DNA from 2 places in the Klebsiella ornithinolytica genome. Region 2 is predicted to be linked to the other one. Evidence: predicted binding sites of a transcription regulator. Region 2 holds the regulator's gene; the other holds the start of a gene.
What was found. The regulator ArgR, encoded in region 2, controls arginine synthesis, uptake and breakdown. The targets are predictions, from matches to a motif close to ANTGAATAAAAATACANT.

Region 1 (4,252 bases), 460 kb from region 2:
GGCGGCGCCGACCGGGAAAGCGGCGGCACGATTGACGGAATCGTTGGGGGAGGCGCTGCGTCGCCTGCCGCTAACCGATGAGCAGAAGGCGCTGTTACCTACCGAAGCCAGCACGTTGCATCGTCTGCTGGGCGCTCAGCCCGGCAGCCAACGGATGCGCTACCACGCCGGTAATCCGCTGCACCTCGATGTGCTGGTGGTGGATGAAGCTTCAATGATTGACCTGCCGATGATGGCGCGGCTGATTGATGCCCTGCCGGAGCACGGGCGGGTTATTTTCCTCGGCGACCGCGATCAGCTGGCGTCGGTGGAGGCTGGAGCGGTGCTCGGGGATATTTGTGCCTGGGTCAATGCCGGCTATACCGCCGGACGTGCGGCGCAGCTGGAGAGGCTGACCGGCCACCCGGTGCCGGCGGGAGAAAGTGATGTCGCCGGCGCGCTGCGCGACAGCCTGTGCCTGCTGCAAAAAAGCTATCGTTTTGGCAGTCATTCCGGCATCGGTAGCCTGGCTCGCGCCGTGAACAACGGCGATCGCCACGGCGTCAGAGCGACGTTACGCCAGGACTTCGAGGATATTGTGCTGCATCCGCTGAGTACGACTGAAGAGTATGAAGTCATGCTAAAGCAGTCGCAGGAAGGATACGGTCGCTATTTGCAGCTGCTTCGCGAGCGGGCCGAGCCGGAGGCACTGATCGCCGCCTTTGGTGAATTTCAGCTACTGTGCGCCCTGCGCGACGGCCCTTACGGCGTCAGCGGGGTGAATGAACAGCTGGAGCAGATGCTTAACCGTCGGCGGGCGATAACGCTGCCGAGGCATTCACGCTGGTATGAAGGGCGTCCGGTGATGATTTCCCGCAACGACAGCGCGCTGGGGCTGTTTAATGGCGATATCGGTATTGCGCTGGAACGAGGGGAGGGGCTGCGGGTCTGGTTCCCGATGCCGGATGGCAGCATTAAATCGGTGCAGCCAAGTCGTTTGCCGGAGCACGACACCGCCTGGGCGATGACGGTGCATAAATCGCAGGGGTCGGAGTTTGACCATGCGGCGTTGATTCTGCCCGCCAAAATCGTACCGCTGGTCACCCGCGAGCTGGTCTATACCGCGATCACGCGGGCAAAACAGCGGCTCTCGATTTATGCCGATGAACAGGTGCTAACCCAGTCCATCGTCGCCCGTACCGAGCGGCGCAGCGGGCTGGCGGACATTTTTGCCAGCGGCGTGTAACTTTAACCTTCAGCCGCTAGCCGGGGATCGCCGGCTCAACCGCCAGCGGTTTCCCCGGCTGGCGCAGCGCTTAGCCGGGGAAAATGTGAGATGAGCTGGCTCCGGGGGGCGGAGGAGAGGTCGCCCGGATAAGGCGTTTACGCCGCGATCCGCGGCGGTGACATCAGCCGAGATCGGCCATCATGACTTTGGAGCGACGCTGATAGTTGTACATCTCTTTCTTACTTTCCGGCAGCAGATCGATATCGACCGGCGTAAAGCCGCGCTCCTGGAACCAGTGAATACTGCGGGTAGTAAGGACAAACAATTTGCTCAATCCCATCTGCTTCGCCTGGGTGGCAATGCGGTTCAGCAGCACTTCCCCGCGCGATGAGCTGCGATAGTCCGGATGCACCGCGACGCAGGCCATTTCGCCGATTTTCTCTTCCGGGAACGGATAGAGCGCAGCGCAGGCAATCGTGGTGTTATCGCGCTGAATAATCGTGAATTTATCGATTTCCATCTCCAGCTGTTCGCGGGAGCGGCGCACCAGAATGCCCTGTTGCTCCAGCGGGCTAATCAGCTCAAGAATACCGCCGATATCGTTAATGGTGGCGCGGCGAATCTGCTCGGCGCTTTCCATGACGATCTGGGTGCCGATACCGTCGCGTGAGAACAGCTCCTGCAGCAGCGCCCCGTCTTCCTGATAGCTGATCAGGTGACAACGCCGCACGCCGCTGCGGCAGGCTTTAACCGCACCGCGCAGAAAACGCACCGTGCCGGAGTTGTAATCCTCTTCCGCCTCCAGCTCTTCCACACGCGCCTGAGCTTCGTTGGGGAACAGTTCGGAAACAATCACTCCATCCTGGTTGTAAACCCCCTGCGACGAGCAGAAACCGATCATCTTTTCCGCCTTCAGCTTAACGGCCAGCTGGGTGGCAATTTCTTCCGAGGTCAGATTGAAGCTTTCGCCGGTGACGGAAACGGCAACCGGGCCCATCAGCACGATAGCGCCGTTATCCAGCTGGCGATGGATCGCCTCTTCATCAATACGGCGGATGCGCCCGCTATGGCAATAATCCACGCCGTCGTCGACGCCCAGCGGCTGAGCGATAATAAAGTTTCCGCTCACCACGTTGATATGGGCGCCCTGCAGCGGGGTATTATTCAGGCTCATTGACAGACGCGCGGTAATTTCCAGCTGCAGCATGCCCGCAGCCTGTTTCACCAGTTCGAGGGTTTTGGCGTCGGTGACGCGGGTCTGTTTATGGTAGACCGGTTCGTGGTGATGCTCTGCCAGATTGGCATCAATCTGCGGGCGTGCGCCATAGACCACCACCAGGCGGATGCCCAGGCTATGCAAAAGGCCAATGTCATTGACAATACTGGAGAAATTCTCATGCTCGATTGCTTCGCCGCCGAGCATGATGACAAACGTTTTTCCCCGATGAGCGTTAATATAGGGGACAGAATGGCGGAATCCTTCTACCAGTTCAGTGCGACGCTCCTTCACCATGACCCAACCCTCAATGCATGATTATTCGTAATTAGTGTATTTTTATTCTGTTTTGGCGTTAAACGCAAGTCTAAATTTGCGACGAAACTGATAAAAATCTGTGATCAAATGCGTACTGCCTAAGATTGTTTACCCTTTTATTGATGACAGGTTATGCAGCTTTCGTTAAAGTTTCCGGTCAATCTGTCTGTTTTGAGTACGAATACGTTTTATTGCTTGGGAGTGGCATGCCGGGATACAAGTCAGGATTAAGCCGCCGTCGTTTTTTACAGGGGGCGGGCGCAATGTGGTTAATGAGCGTCAGCCCGCTGGGTTTAGCGGCCGCCGCGCAGGTCGTCGCCGTACGCGTCTGGCCGTCGTCAACCTATACGCGCGTTACGGTAGAATCCAGTCATGTGCTGAAATATCGGCAGTTTGCGTTGAGCAATCCGGAACGGCTGGTGGTGGATCTGGAAGGCGTCAATCTTAACTCCGTGCTAAAAGGCATGGGGGCGAGTATTCGCGATGATGACCCTTATATTAAGTCCGCGCGCGTCGGCCAGTTTGATCCGCAAACCGTGCGCATGGTCTTTGAACTCAAACAGAACATCAAGCCGCAGCTCTTTGCCCTGGCACCGGTGGCCGGCTTTAAAGAACGTCTGGTGATGGATCTCTATCCTGCGACCGCCACCGATGTTCAGGATCCGCTGCTGGCGTTACTGGAAGATTACAACAAGGGCGATCTCGACCGTCAGGTCCCGCCGGCAGAAAGCGGGCCGAAGCCGGGTAAAGCCGGGCGCGACCGACCTATTGTGATCATGCTTGACCCGGGCCACGGCGGCGAAGACACCGGCGCGATCGGCAAATACCATACCCGTGAGAAAGATGTGGTGCTGCAGATTGCCCGTCGGCTACGGGCGCTGATCGAAAAAGAGGGCAACATGCGCGCCTACATGACCCGCAATGAAGATGTCTTCATTCCGCTGAAGGTTCGCGTGGCCAAAGCACAAAAGCAGCGCGCCGATCTGTTCGTTTCGATTCACGCCGATGCCTTTACCAGCCGACAGCCGCGAGGCTCATCGGTATTTGCCCTGTCGACCAAAGGGGCCACCAGTACCGCCGCGAAATTCCTCGCGCAGACCCAGAACGCCTCTGACCTGATCGGGGGGGTCAGCAAGAGCGGCGATCGCTATGTCGACCATACGATGTTCGATATGGTGCAGTCGCTGACCATCGCCGATAGCCTGAAGTTTGGTAAGGCGGTGCTGCAAAAAATGGGAAAAATCAATAATTTGCATAAAAACCAGGTCGAACAGGCGGGCTTCGCGGTGCTGAAAGCGCCGGATATTCCGTCGATCCTGGTGGAGACGGCGTTTATCAGTAACGTAGAAGAAGAGCGTAAGCTGAAAACGGCGACTTTCCAGCAGCAGGTGGCTGAGTCGATACTGGCGGGGATTAAAGCCTACTTCGCCGATGGCGCCACGCTGGCAAGGCGCGGATAACACGGGAGCGGGAGATGGCGCTACTGAAGAGCGTGCACGGCGGTAATACCC
Region 2 (4,252 bases):
TCTGTGACAATAGCGGCAGGATGGTCACGCCGGAGTGGCCGCCAATAACCGGCACTTCAACGTCGGATGCGGATTTACCTTTCAGCTCAGCCACAAAGGTATTTGAACGGATGATGTCCAGCGTGGTCACGCCAAACAGTTTGTTCTTATCGTAAACGCCGGCTTTTTTCAGCACCTCTGCCGCGATGGCCACCGTGGTGTTCACCGGGTTAGTAATGATACCGATGCAGGCCTGCGGGCAGGTTTTCGCTATCTGCTGTACCAGGTTCTTCACGATACCAGCGTTAACGTTAAATAAATCGGAGCGATCCATGCCTGGTTTACGGGCTACGCCGGCGGAAATCAGCACCACATCAGCCCCAACAAGCGCCGGAGTTGCGTCTTCACCGGAGAAACCTTTGATTTTTACATCGGTAGGAATATGGCTAAGATCAACCGCCACGCCCGGCGTGACCGGAGCAATGTCGTACAACGAGAGTTCTGAACCTGAAGGCAGTTGGGTCTTAAGTAGTAGGGCAAGCGCCTGGCCGATTCCACCAGCGGCGCCGAGGACTGCAACTTTCATCCTAAACTCCTTATTATGGTTAATATAGTCTTTCGTTACTCCGTCGCCTGGACCTTAATTCACAAGATGAACAATTACAATAAGTATGGTTGAAGAATGCGTTCTGGTGCGCAGCGATGCATCCGCTTCGCATTTTCATCCCTGAGACTGACCATCCAGCAAAACGTAGTACCGGATCGACTATTGGTTACAATACACCCAGCTCACTCGGCAAAACAACATCATTCTCATAACATTTAGTTTACTTTTACAGCGATTTACGCGCTGTGATGAAGGCATGTTCCTTAGCAGGGTTATTTGCTAAAATATGCCCCCTTCATAACATTATTTACTTTATCCCCCTGCGGATTATTTGCATAAAAATTCATTACTATGCATAATGATGTTGTTTTTACCACCATAATTTGGGTGACTTATGCGAAGTTCGGCAAAACAAGAAGAACTGGTTAAAGCGTTTAAACTGCTGCTTAAAGAAGAAAAGTTCAGCTCTCAAGGTGAAATCGTCCAGGCGCTGCAGGAAGAAGGTTTCGATAATATCAACCAATCGAAAGTCTCCCGCATGTTGACAAAATTTGGCGCGGTTCGTACCCGTAACGCCAAAATGGAGATGGTCTATTGCCTGCCTGCCGAACTTGGCGTTCCTACGACCTCCAGCCCGCTGAAAAACCTCGTGTTGGATATCGACTATAACGATGCGGTCGTGGTTATCCATACCAGCCCGGGCGCTGCGCAGCTGATTGCTCGCCTGCTGGACTCTCTCGGGAAGGCGGAAGGGATTCTCGGCAGCATTGCCGGCGATGACACTATCTTTACGACCCCGGCCAGAGGCTTCACCGTCAAAGATCTGTACGACGCCATTCTCGTCCTGTTTGAACAGGAACTCTGAGAGCCTCCCCTCTGGTTACCACCAGAGGGTCTTTTCAAAAATATTGCATTTCTTTAACATTTAGTGTGGTTTTCGGCCTCTATACATACTTTTACCGAATGAACGGGCCAGAAGCGCACAAAATATCAAAATACCCTATCTATATGATTTTAATCGCTATATCAGACTTCTATGGCGAGTAAATGACATTTCTAATTCTTATACGTTATAAAAACGACAATTCTTTGTAATTATTTACTCATACAACCATTAGCGTGGTATTAATATTTTTGGTGATTAGTGTATACTTGATTTTGTGATGAGGGTCACGAAACGAAGAGCCCTCAATAATAAGATTCGACGAGGTGAACATCATGAAAATCAAAACAACTGTAGCTGCACTAAGCATCCTGTCTGTTCTGTCCTTTGGCGCTTTCGCCGCTGACTCTATCAACAGCGATCAGGCGCAAGGCCGTCAGTCAATCGGTACCATTTCCGTCGGCGCGGTGAGTTCTTCCCCGATGGATATGCATGAGATGCTGAACAAAAAAGCTCAGGAAGAAGGTGCGTCTTCTTATCGCATCATCGAAGCCCGTACCGGTGACCACTGGCACGCTACGGCAGAGCTTTATAAATAAGACGTAATGATTGTCGGTTACGAACTAAATACGAATAATTCACAGCGGCCCAGGCCCATATAAAGCCTCCCGCCGCTGCAACAAATGGTTGGAGTAAAGATTATGAAACGTTCAATGATCATCGCATCCCTGGGCCTGGCTTCCGTTCTCTCCTTCGGCGCTAGCGCCGCCGTACATCAGGTCAACGCGGAACAAGCTCAAAACCTGCAGTCGATGGGCACCATCTCTGTTTCTCAGGTAGGCAGCGCCCCGATGGATATGCGCCATGAACTGGCGGCTAAAGCCGAAAAAGAAGGCGCAAGCAGCTACCGTATTATTGAAGCCCGTACCGGCGATAGCTGGCACGCTACAGCTGAGTTGTACAAATAAACCCTCGTCGTCTTATCCGACGACTTGCCCCCGCTTGTCGGGGGCTTTTTTATGCCTGCCTGGCGTTAAACCGTAGCTCCCCTTCCAGCTCTTCTTCCGCTTCATCAAACAGCAATATCAAGGCGCCAAAGCGCCGACGCTGCTTATCGCTTAAGTGAATAAACTCAATCTCCAGCGGCAGCGGCAGCAGACCGCTGGTGACGGCTTCCCACAATGAGTCCAGATTGTTCACCTGCTCGCGGTTGAGCGAGAAGCTCCGCGAAAATTCACGATAGAAATCCTGCTGATCGGCTATATCATCAAAATCAAATGTATAGATAGTCATCGCCCACACCCTGTCAACATCGCGCTATTGCCACCTGCCAATACTGCCTATGCCTCCACGCGCCGGGTTTTCTCTCCCTGCTTCCCTGAACGAAACGCGAATATCCCCGACGATTAAGTATAGTGATAAAAAAACCGACGCTTCAGCGTCGGTTCAGGTAGTTAGCTATTGGTCAATACATGCTGGTACTTACGCAACATATCCACCAGCCGTCGGACCGGTTCCGTCACCTGCGGTGACGCCTCCCAGACCTGCAGTTTTTCCTGATAAACGTCCAGCTCTTCTAACAAACGAGCAAAATAGCGACGTCGTTTATCATCGCTGCCTGCGGAAATCACATGGTCCGCAGTGCGGCGCAGCTGGCGGTGAAATGCCGACAGATCGTCGTTCACCGGCACAGGCGCATCCCGCAGACGCTGATGGGCAATAATCAGGGTCAGCGCCAGGCGGAAACGGGCGATATCGCCGGGGAACTTATTCAGCAAGAGGAACAGCTGCTGATAAAGCGCCGGCAAATGGTTCTCTTTACGGCGAGAGGTATTGGTCGTCAGGGATGACACCGCGGCCGAAACAAACTGATTCAGCAGCACACGTCCGGTACGCGCTTGTGAATTATCCCGTACCAGCAGAATCACCATCAGCGCCAGAAAACAGCCGACGATCTGGCCCAGCGCGCTATCAAGAAACTGGCTGAACTGAAACTGCATAGGGTTATCCAGTACCAGAATGTTGATGGTACTCGCCAGCGCCCCCAGCGATCCCAGCCGCCGTTTTTGTACCTCAATACCAATAAAGAACGCCATCGCCGCCAGGCTGATACACAGCAGCAGCATACTCTGCTGCGTGGCGGGCATAATCACCAGGAAGAACAGCGCCCCCAGCGGTAAGGCCGCCAGCGTACCGTAGAGAAAATCTATTGCCACCATTCGTGGGTTGGGCAGGCGCATGGCGAGCGACGTCACCACCGCAATCATCACCATCGCCCCGCTACCGGACGTCCAGCCGGTCCACAGCCAGAACAGCGTCCCAAGAATGCAGGAAATGGAGGTGCGCCAGAAGTTGACCATCGCATGATGACGCTCGGCGGACCCTGCCTTTATCACCACCTCACCCTGCAGCACTTCATCTTCAACCCGGCTGATCCTGGTATTGCCGACCACGCCGCGCTTCAACAGCAGATAGCGTGTCGCGGCGCCAACCCAGCTGTAAATAGTGACCGGCGTATTGTGCTCCCCCTTCCAGGTCAGAAAACGGCGCATTCTTTTCAGCTGTCGATGGACGTCCTGTACGGTTTCAACCGGCTCGGCAAACAGCTCGCGGTAATCACTGGTCACGATTTCCGGGCGCGAATTCTGGATCAGGTACGTTTCGCAGGCCTGAGTAATCAGCGTTAAAGAAAGAGTATTAATGGCCTTCAGGCGCTGATTGACCCTGGCCCAGCGCGAGGACTCCATAATCAGGTTGCTGCGCATTCCTTCCAGCGCACTGGT

Region 1: a site for ArgR is predicted at 2,754-2,771, ahead of argA (amino-acid N-acetyltransferase). Genes of this name have one in related genera too.

The regions. Positions count from the first base shown of each region.
Region 1 covers NZ_CP130153.1:978,943-983,194, forward strand. Annotated here, with positions in the region: gene recD (exodeoxyribonuclease V subunit alpha) at 1-1,225, shown strand, start outside; gene argA (amino-acid N-acetyltransferase) at 1,389-2,720, opposite strand; gene amiC (N-acetylmuramoyl-L-alanine amidase AmiC) at 2,948-4,201, shown strand; gene cobD (threonine-phosphate decarboxylase CobD) at 4,216-4,252, shown strand, end outside.
Region 2 covers NZ_CP130153.1:515,093-519,344, reverse strand. Annotated here, with positions in the region: gene mdh (malate dehydrogenase) at 1-565, opposite strand, end outside; gene argR (transcriptional regulator ArgR) at 981-1,451, shown strand; gene yhcN (peroxide/acid stress response protein YhcN) at 1,805-2,068, shown strand; gene yhcN-B (DUF1471 family stress response protein YhcN-B) at 2,171-2,437, shown strand; gene Q1L34_RS02450 (barstar family protein) at 2,487-2,762, opposite strand; gene aaeB (p-hydroxybenzoic acid efflux pump subunit AaeB) at 2,924-4,252, opposite strand, start outside.